3 regions of the Halorhodospira sp. 9628 genome follow, and region 2 is predicted to be linked to each of the others. Evidence: predicted binding sites of a transcription regulator. Region 2 holds the regulator's gene; each other region holds the start of a gene.
What was found. The regulator sigma-54, encoded in region 2, starts transcription at its own class of promoters, with help from an activator protein. The targets are predictions, from matches to a motif close to TGGCANGNTNCNTGCTT.
Positions count from the first base shown of each region.

Region 1 (3,268 bases), on a different contig from region 2:
GAAGTTGATGGTGCCGAAGGTGTCCACGCCGGTGTGGCCGGTGTAGTAATTGCGACGGCCGGCCCGCGAGAGCTGGCCGCAGCCCACCGGGCCGTGGGAGATGTGCACCATGTCCTTGATCGGCCCCCAGACCACGCCCTTGGAGCCGGCGTAGGCGCAGCCGCGCTGGGTCATGACCCCGGGCACCGACTTGCGGTTGGAGGTCACGCACTTGCTCGGCTGCTGATCGGCCCCGACGGCGGCCAGGTGCTTGGCGCGCTCCTCGCGGGTAGCCTCGGGATAGACCTCGAGGACCTCCTCGATCAGCGCCTGGGCCTCATCCTGCGTCATGCTGCTCATTGGCTCTCCCCCTTTACGCCGAGGCGGTCTCGTCGGCCTTTTGCCCCACGATGGACTCGTCCTCCTCCTCGAGGATGCCGAACTCCATGAGCAGGTCCTCGAGGTCATCCATGCCCAGCGGCGTGGGCACGACCATTTGGGTGTTGTTGATGACGTTGTCCGCCAGTTCGCGGTAGACGTCGGCCTGCTTGCACTCCGGGTTGTACTCGATGACCGTCATACGCCGGATCTCGGCGTGCTGGACCATGTTGTCCCGCGGGATGAAGCCGATCATCTGGGTACCCAGCCGGCTGGCGAGGTTCTCGATGAGCTCGTCCTCGCGGTCGGTGTTGCGGGAGTTGCAGATCAGCCCGGCCATGCGCACGCCGCCGGAGCTGGCGTACTTCACGATGCCCTTGGCGATGTTGTTCGCCGCGTACATGGCCATCATCTCGCCGGAGACGACGATGTAGATCTCCTGGGCCTTGTTCTCGCGGATGGGCATGGCGAAGCCGCCGCAGACCACGTCGCCAAGGACGTCGTAGAAGACGAAGTCCAGGTCGTCCTCGTAGGCGCCCTCCTCCTCGAGGAAGTTGATGGCGGTGATCACGCCGCGGCCGGCGCAGCCGACCCCCGGCTCCGGGCCACCGGACTCGACGCACTTGGTGTCGCCGTAGCCGACCTGCAGGACGTCCTCGAGCTCAAGGTCTTCGACGCTGCCCGCCTCGGCGGCCAGGTGCATGACCGTGTTCTGCGCCTTGGCATGGAGCATCAGGCGGGTGGAGTCGGCCTTCGGATCGCAGCCGACGATCATCACCTTCTTGCCTTTCTCGGCGAGCGCCGCCACCAGGTTCTGCGTGGTGGTGGACTTGCCGATGCCGCCCTTGCCGTAGATTGCTGCCTGTCTCATGGGTTAATCCCTCCTGACCGATGGTTACGTCGGCCGCCTCAGCGGCTCGCACCCGGGTTTTGCAACCGGCGTGCCAGCAGGGGGCAACGACGGACCCGCTGCGCCGAAGGTGACCCGCCGCGTTTACGCAACCCGTTGATCCAAAAGACTTATAGGAAGACCAGGAACGATCAGCAAAGAAAGGGCGAACACCCCCGGGGGCCCGGCCCGACGATCCGGGACGGCCCGCAGGCCCGTGGCAAGTCCGACATGATCGGCCGGGGGTTGTCGGGGAGCGGACAAGGGGGAAGAACCGCTCCCCGACCGACAGGAGGGATGCTTCAGTGCTCACTGAAGACGGCGGTGTGACCGCGGTCGCTGAAGGCGAGGACCTGATAGGACTCATCCGGCTGGCCGGGGATCCACTTGCGTCGCATCGCCCCTGCTCCTCATCGACAGGTTGTGTGGCACCGGTCGTCATTATTGATCGAACGCAATCCGGATGCCACCCCCTCCGACGGGGCGAGCGACGCTCAGGCGCGTTGGGGTGACGAGGCGACGCCGACGGCCCGCGCCGCCAGATCGCGGGCGCAGGCCTCGATCACGGTCACACCGTGGCGGGCCAGGTAGCGCCGCTCCTTGCCGGCCGTGGCGGGCAACAACGCCCAGCCCTTGGGCTCGCCGGCCTCCTGGGTGATCTCGGTGAAGAGCATGCGCTCGGTATCCCGGGTGAAGCGAACCCCGAGACTCAGGTAGCGCACGCCCCGGCGCCGCTCCTTGAGGAACCGCGGCAGGGCAAAGCCGCCCATCAGTTCGGTGAGGTAGTCCACAAAATCGGCGTCCGAGGCAACGAAGCTCGGCTCGGGCCGGGGCGACCCCAGGGGCTTGAACAGGATCGGACCCGCCGGCGACGGCGGCGACTCGGCCGCCTCGTCGTGGAGCTCGTGGTAGCCGATGCTGTCGTGCCGGAAGACCCGATAGCGTCGCCCGCCAGTGACCCGTGCGACGCCCTGAACCAGCAGGTGCGGGGTGCCGGCCCAGGCGTCCTGGAGCTGGGTATCCCGGTTGAGATCCACCACCCAGGCCGGCCGCTGCTGCGCCAGCCAGTCGATCACCGGCGCCCGGGTCCAGGGGACCTCGCCGAAGCAGGTCCGCAGAAAACGCTCCAGATAGGGGCGTCCGTGATCCTGCTCGACCTTCATCGCCGCCCGCGAGAACTCGTGCATCAGCACCGGCGACATCGGCTTGCCCTGATTCAGCGCGAGGATCAGCCGCTCGTTGTCTGCCGGCATGGCATCGCCGGTCTCCGGGTGACACGCCCCGTCCAGCGCGCCCGGCCCGAGCACCGGGACGACGCTGCCGTCGGCGAAGCCGTGGGTCCAGCGGCGGATACGCTCGTCATCCAGTCCCGGATGGCTCATGGTTCTCCCCTCCCTGGCCGGCCCGCGCCCGATCCCGTTGGACCTGGCGGGCCCGCTTTTCCTGCAGGGCCCCGCGGATCCGCTCGCGCAGCTCGTCATCCAGCGGGGCAACGTCGGGCGGGTGCACGGTCTCGCAGAGGAGCACGTGCAGACCCATCGCCGTTTCCACCGGGCCGCGCACCTCGCCGGCGGCCATCTCGAACAGGGCCGCGTCCAGCTCCTCATGCAGCTGCCCCCGCGCCACCCGGCCCACCAGCCCGCCGTGCAGGGCGCTGGGGCACTCGGAGTGGCGCTCGGCGGCGGCGGCAAAGCCCCGCGGGTCGTCCGCCAGCTTCCCGGCCAGCTTCTCCGCCCGCGCCCAGGCCCGCTGCCGGGTATTCTCCGGGAACTCGTCGTTGATGGTGATCAGAAGATGGCGCACGGTGCGCGTCTCGTCCCGCTGGAAGCGCTCCGGATGCTCGCGGTAGAAGCGCTCCACGTCCTCGTCGGTGACCTCCGGCACCTCGGCGGCCAGCGGCGCCAGGGCGTGCTCCGGAACCTGCAGCGTACGCCCCGGGAAGCGGACCTGGTAGGCCGGCCCGGTGCGTGCATCGCGCAGGACGCGGATGATCTCGCCCACCGCACCCGGCTCGGCCACCAC
Region 1 is NZ_JAJNRF010000010.1:85,631-88,898, forward strand. It holds gene nifD (nitrogenase molybdenum-iron protein alpha chain) at 1-339, opposite strand, end outside; gene nifH (nitrogenase iron protein) at 353-1,228, opposite strand; gene LRG10_RS10495 (SIR2 family protein) at 1,741-2,628, opposite strand; gene LRG10_RS13275 (nitrogen fixation protein NifZ) at 2,606-3,268, opposite strand, start outside.
Region 1: a site for sigma-54 is predicted at 1,288-1,304, ahead of nifH (nitrogenase iron protein). Genes of this name have one in related genera too.

Region 2 (3,268 bases):
GCAGCTGTACGGCGTCGTCGGCCACCAGGGCGTGACCACGGTCGAGCAGCGCCAGGGCGGCGTCGCTCTTGCCCACGCCGCTGGGGCCCTCCAGCAGGATTCCGTGGCCGTGGACCGCCATCAGCAGGCCGGGGATGACCGGCCGGTTCCCGGCCGCGTTCACGATGGGTCGGCGTGCGACTGCCATTCGCGCAGGGCCATCTGCAGCTCGTCCCCGTCCGAGGAGCGGCGCAGCCGCTCGCACAGGCTGCTGTCGCTGAACATCTCGGCAAGGCTGGCGAGGATCTGCAGGTGCTCGTCGGTGAAGTGCTCGGGTACGACGAGGGCGAAGAGCAGGTCCACCGGTGCCTTGTCGAAGGCGTCGAAATCGATGCCCCGGTCCAGGCGGATGAGGGCCCCGATGGCGCGGTCGATCCCGTCGATGCGGGCGTGGGGCACGGCGACGCCGTGCCCCAGGCCCGTGCTGCCCAGTCGCTCACGGGCCAGCAACCGGTTGCTGATCTCCCGGGCGTCGAGGCCGTCGCCGCTGGCCCCGATCAGCTCGCCTATGCGCAGGAGCACCTGCTCCTTGTCCTCGATGCCGCTCTCGCAGCGAACACGTTCCGGCGTGATGAGTTGCTCGATGTCCATGGAGTGTCCGATCGGCTGGCCCGCTGAACCGCGTCCCGCCGCCTTAAAGGCTGGCCTTGAGGGACGCGCCCTGCCGTCGCTGATCGACGGCCTTCTCTTTGTGTTTCAGGACCTGACGGTCAAGCTTGTCCACGAGCACGTCAATGGCTGCATAGAGATCCTCCTCGATGGCATCGGCAAAAACGCGCCCGCCGCCACCCCCGATGTGGATGACCGACTCGGCCTTCTGCTGCTTCTTCTCCACCGTGAGGATCACCTCGGTATCGATGACGTGGTCGAAGTGGCGCTGGATGCGTTGCATCTTCTCGTTCACATGCGCCCGGAGGGCCGGGGTGATCTCGACATGATGCCCACTGAGCTTGATCTGCATACCGCCTCCTGAACCCCTTTGCCGCCGGCGGAGCCGGGGGCCTCAGCGCCCCCGGGCCTCCCTGCGCTCCGCCGACGATGCGATGGACAGGGACTCCCGGTACTTGGCGACCGTCCGACGCGCCACCTGGATCCCCTCCTCATGAAGGATACGCGCAATCGCGCTGTCACTCAGCGGTTTTGCCCGATCCTCCTCGGCGATCAGCCGGCGGATCCGCGCCCGGATCGCCGTCGCCGAAGCCTCTCCGCCGTCGCTGGTCTGCACGTGGCTCGAGAAAAAGTACTTGAACTCGAAGGTGCCCCGCGGGGTGTGCATGTACTTGTTGGTGGTGATGCGGGAGATGGTGGACTCGTGCATCTCCACCGCCTCGGCGATCTCGCGCAGAACCAGTGGTTGCATCGCCTCCTCGCCGTGGTCGAGGAACCCCTGTTGCCGCTCTACGATGGCGCTGGCCACTTTCAGCAAGGTCTCGTTCCTGCTGCGCAGGCTCTTGATCAGCCAGCGCGCCTCTTGGAGATGGTTGCGGAGGCAGTGGTTGTCCGCGCTGCGGTCCGCTCTGCGGATCAGGCTGGCGTAATACGCGTTGACGCGCAAGCGGGGGGCGGTCTCGCCGTTGAGTTCCACCTGCCAGACGCCGTCGCGGCGCACGACGAGGACATCGGGGATGATGTAGTCCGGGGTTGTGTCGCTGATCTGCGAGCCCGGGCGTGGATCGAGGCTCTGGATCAGACCGAGGATGCCGCCGAGGGCATCTTCGCCGACCCCCAGGGCGCGGCCCAGGTCGTCATGGCGGCGTTCGGCGATGAGCTCCAGGTGGTGGAGGAGGGCGTGCTGCGCCTCCGCACGCCAGGGCGTGTCCTCGGGAAGCTGCTCGAGCTGGACGCACAGCGCTTCCTGAGGGTCGCGGGCGGCAACGCCGGTCGGGTCGAGCCGCTGGACACGCTGCAGGACCGCCTCTAGCTCCTCGGCGCTGACTTGCTCGTCGGCCGGACAGCCGGCCAGCAGATCCTCGGTGCTCTGGGTCAGGTAGCCGTCGTCGCCGACGGCGTCGACGATGACCTCGGCGATGGAGCGCTCCCGGGCGGAGAAGGCCTCGAGCTCGATCTGCGCGTGCAGGTGCTGCTGGAGGCTGTCGGAGGCGGCCGGCCGGTTGTCGAGGGTGTCGCGCTGCGCACCCTCGTCGCCGGGGGCGCTCAGTGCCGTGCTGCCGTCGTAGATGTCGTCCCAGGAGGTGTCCAGGGGCAGGTCTTCGGGGATGTCCTCGCCGGCGGGTTCGCTGGCCGGTGCCTCGTCCTCGTGGGGTTCCGTTTCCTGCTGCTCCTGCTCCTGCCCGGGCTCGGCCTCCTCATCGAGCTCGAGCATGAAGTTCGACTCCAGGGCCTGCTGGATCTCGGTGCGCAGCTCCAGGCTGGAGAGCTGCAGCAGCCGGATGGCCTGCTGCAGCTGCGGGGTCATGGTCAGCTGCTGACCGATGCGTAGCTGAAGCGACTGCTTCATGGCCGTGTCCGTTGTGCTTGAAGCATCCGTAGTCCGTCACTCACAGGCGGAAGTCCTCGCCCAGGTACACCTCGCGTACCCGCGGGTTGGCCAGCACGCTCTCGGCGTCCCCGGCGGCCAGCACCTCGCCGTCACTGAGGATGTAGGCGCGTTGCACGATGCCCAGCGTCTCGCGCACGTTATGGTCGGTGATCAGCACGCCGATACCCCGTTGCGCCAGCTGGCGGACGATCCGCTGGATCTCGCCCACCGAGATGGGGTCGACCCCGGCGAATGGCTCATCAAGCAGTATGAACCGCGGATTCGCCGCGAGGGCGCGGGCGATCTCCACGCGCCGGCGCTCGCCCCCGGACAGGGCGATCCCCGGGGAGTCGCGCACGTGGGTCACGCCGAACTCCTCGAGCAGGCGATCCAGCTCCTGCTCGCGCTCAGTGCCGTCCAGGTCGTCGCGCAGCTGCAGGATGGCCCGTACGTTATCCGCAACGCTCAGTTTACGAAAGACCGAGGGTTCCTGGGGGAGGTAGCCGATGCCCAATCGGGCCCGGGCGTGAATGGGCAACCGGGTGAGGTCGTCGCCTTCCAGGGTGATTCGCCCCTCGTCGGCCTGCACCAGGCCGACGACCATGTAAAAGCACGTGGTCTTGCCGGCCCCGTTGGGGCCGAGCAGGCCGACGATCTCACCGTCGGCGACCTCCAGCCCCGCGCCGTTGACCACGGTGCGGCCGCGATAGCGCTTGCTCAGCCCCTCCGCGCGCAGCGTCACCAACGGGT
Region 2 is NZ_JAJNRF010000006.1:14,886-18,153, reverse strand. It holds gene LRG10_RS07590 (HPr kinase/phosphorylase) at 1-187, opposite strand, end outside; gene LRG10_RS07585 (PTS sugar transporter subunit IIA) at 160-630, opposite strand; gene hpf (ribosome hibernation-promoting factor, HPF/YfiA family) at 674-1,000, opposite strand; gene LRG10_RS07575 (RNA polymerase factor sigma-54) at 1,043-2,497, opposite strand; gene lptB (LPS export ABC transporter ATP-binding protein) at 2,538-3,263, opposite strand; gene lptA (lipopolysaccharide transport periplasmic protein LptA) at 3,268-3,268, opposite strand, start outside.

Region 3 (3,268 bases), on a different contig from region 2:
CGCCGCCCTGATCGGTGGCGGGCAGCCGCCGCGTCCCGGCGAGGTCTCCCTGGCCCACCGCGGTGTGCTCTTCCTCGACGAATTCCCGGAGCTGCCGCGCAACGCCCTGGAGGCGCTGCGCGAGCCCCTACAGGCCCGGCAGGTGAGTATCGCCCGCAGCAACGCCCGGGTGACCTACCCGGCGGCGTTCCAGCTGGTCGCGGCGATGAACCCCTGCCCCTGCGGCTACCACGGCGATCCGCGCGGGGTGTGTCGCTGTACGCCGGAACAGGTGGCGCGTTACCGCGACCGGATGACCGGCCCCCTGCTGGATCGCTTCGACATCGCCGTGGAGGTGCCGCGGCTCAGTGCCCGGGAACTGACCGCCGCGCCGGCGGCCGAGCCGAGCGGTGTGGTGGCCGAACGGGTGGCTCGGGCCCGTGAGCGGCGGCGGCAGCGCTCCGGGGTGATCGCTGCCGAACTGGCCGGAGAGGCCCTCGAATCGGCCTGCGCACTGGTGCCAGAGGCCGAGGCGACGCTGGAGCGGGCCACCGAGGTTATCGGCCTGTCGCCGCGCGGGCACCACCGCCTGCTGCGGGTGGCGCGGACGCTGGCCGATCTCGACGAGGTCGACCCCATCGAGGGGCGCCACGTGGCCGAGGCGGTCGGGCTGCGGCGGGGGCTGGAGGAGCGTGGCGGGGCGGGGTAACCCGACCGGAGGCGCCGGCCGGCGCCCCCGGGTGCAGGGGGGTGCGGCTAGAAGGAGCGGGATACGGTGAAGGCCACCTGGGTCTCTTCGTCGGCGTCATCCGCCTCGTCGGAGCTGTTGTAGGTGCCCACCAGGCTGAGATCGAGCGTGCCGTACTCGTAACCGACGCCCAGGGCGGCATCGAAGCCGTCAGCATCGGTGTCGGAGTCGATGACCAGATAGCCGAGGTGGGCCATGGCGTAGAAGCCGGCGGCCAGCGGCGTCATCCAGTTGGTCTCCAGATAGACGGAGCTCTCGTCGGAATCGAAGTAGTCATCCGAAATGTGGGCGTAGAAGTCCGCCTCCACCTCGCCGAAGGCGGTGCCAGCTCCGGCGTAGATCTCGACGGTGTTATCGTCGGTGTCCTCGGGGTAGGTGTAAAAGACCAGGCCAACATCACCCCAGATGTCCGGGGTCAGGTCGAAGCCGAAGCCGCCGTAGTAGTCCATCTCAAGAGCTGCAGCAGCGTCAGGCCCCAAGCTCGACGCCCAGGTGCCGACGTACGCCCCGGAGGCGTGGTCTAGGTCGAAGCCACCCTGGACGGCCGGCTCCTCGTCGCTCTCGGAGAAGCCGCGGAAGAGGTAGTTGGAGGTGATCGCCACGTTGGAGGAGAGGCTCCAGCCGGCGCCGATCTCCTCGGCCTGGGCGTTGGCGGAGAGGCCGAGGAGCAGGCCGCCGGCGGCGGCTAGCGGGAAAGGCTTTTTCATGGTCGGGCACCTTATGCTGTATCCGTGGGTCAGGGGCGGCCACCGCCACGGGCGGCGCGCGCCGGGTTCTCATGCAGGGGGTGTGCCAGGTCGGGCCGTGCTAGATGGAACAAGGGGTTAAGCGGGAGGTCGGGTGCCGCGCCCGCGCGCGGCGGCGTGCCTGCACCAGGAGCGGACGGCGCGCGCACCGAAGGGGTGCGCGCGTTGTGCGTGGTTGCAGCCGGGCCCGACCGGCAGGAAGAATAGCCTCTTTTCGAAACGGACGACGCGAGGGGGTAGGAATGCACCAGGTGTTGCTGTCGACGCACGCGCTGGCCGCCGTGGTCAGTCTCGGTCTGTTTATCGCCCGGGGGATCCTGATGTTCCGTGGCTCTGCAGCGCTCGAGAACAAGGTCCTGCGGGTGGCGCCGCAGGTCGCCGACACCGTGCTGCTGCTGACGGCAGTGGTGCTGATGGTGATGATCGCCCAGTACCCCTTCGTCGACGGCTGGCTCACCGTCAAGCTGCTCGGACTGATCGCCTACATCGTCCTCGGGGTGATCGCCCTGCGCCGAGGCCGCACCCGGCAGATCCGCATGGCGGCGTTCATCGGCGGCATCGCCGTCTTCGGCTACCTCTACCTCTACAGCATCACCCGCGAGCCGCTGCTGATCGTCGGCCTGGGCTGATCCGGATGGCCCCGGGCGCTGCTATAGTGTCCGGGGCAGCGAACGGAGCCGGATCATGCGTCTAACCCGACACAGCGACTACGCCCTGCGGGTCCTGCTCGCCCTTGGGGCGGCACAGGGCGAGCTGGTCACCATTGGCGCGATCGCGGAGCGCTTTGACATCTCGCGCAACCACCTGATGAAGGTGGTCAACCGGCTGGCTGCCCACGGCTTCGTGGAGACCGTCCGCGGCAAGCGTGGGGGGATCCGGTTGGCCCGCCCGCCGGAGGCGATCGCCCTGGGTGAGCTGCTGCGGCGCACCGAGGAGGACTTCACCCTGGTGGAGTGCTTCCGGGACGAGGATCAGCGCTGCCGGATCGAGGGCAACTGCGCCGTGCGCGCCGTACTCGACGAGGCGCTGCACGCCTTCCTGGCGGTGCTGGATCGCTACACCCTGGCCGATCTGCTGCACAACCGCGGCGCCCTGGCCGTGGACCTCGATCTGATCGACCGCCGTGCGGCGGAGACCGGCTGAACGCAGCCCGGGGCTGTCGGGTCAAAGACAGGGAAGGAATTGGAGCGGGTGATGGGAATCGAACCCACATCGCCAGCGTGGGAAGCTGGAGCTCTACCATTGAGCTACACCCGCTGCGGACAGGTGAAATCATAGCGCTGCACGGCGCCGAGGACAACCGGTGCCGCAGTGCCGCAACCGCGTTAGACTATCCGCGATGAGTACAGCAACCAGCATACAGATCCAGGTCAACGGCGAGGGCATGACCCTCCCCGCCGGCGCCAGCTGCGCCGATGTTCTGCAGCGGCTCGGCGTCAGCGAGCAGCAGCGTCTGGCGGTGGAGGTTAACGAGACCATCGTCCCCCGCAGCCAGCTCGGTGATCACCAGCTGGCTGATGGCGACCGCATGGAGGTCATCCAGGCCATCGGCGGCGGCTGACCCGGTTCCCCTCAAAGCACGGAGTTCAAGACACAGATGGCGGATCGCGATCCCCTGGTCATCGCCGGGCGCGAGTATCACTCGCGCCTGCTGGTCGGTACCGGCAAGTACCGCGACATGGAGCAGGCCCGTGCGGCCATCGAGGCAAGTGGCGCCGAGATCGTCACCATCGCCCTGCGCCGCAGCAACATCGGCCAGAACCCGGACGAGCCCAACCTGCTCGAGGCCGTGCCG
Region 3 is NZ_JAJNRF010000005.1:146,349-149,616, reverse strand. It holds gene LRG10_RS07240 (YifB family Mg chelatase-like AAA ATPase) at 1-688, shown strand, start outside; gene LRG10_RS07235 (TorF family putative porin) at 736-1,434, opposite strand; gene LRG10_RS07230 (SirB2 family protein) at 1,716-2,102, shown strand; gene LRG10_RS07225 (Rrf2 family transcriptional regulator) at 2,158-2,616, shown strand; tRNA gene LRG10_RS07220 (tRNA-Gly) at 2,657-2,730, opposite strand; gene thiS (sulfur carrier protein ThiS) at 2,831-3,034, shown strand; gene LRG10_RS07210 (thiazole synthase) at 3,071-3,268, shown strand, end outside.
Region 3: a site for sigma-54 is predicted at 1,506-1,522, ahead of LRG10_RS07235 (TorF family putative porin). Genes of this name have one in related genera too.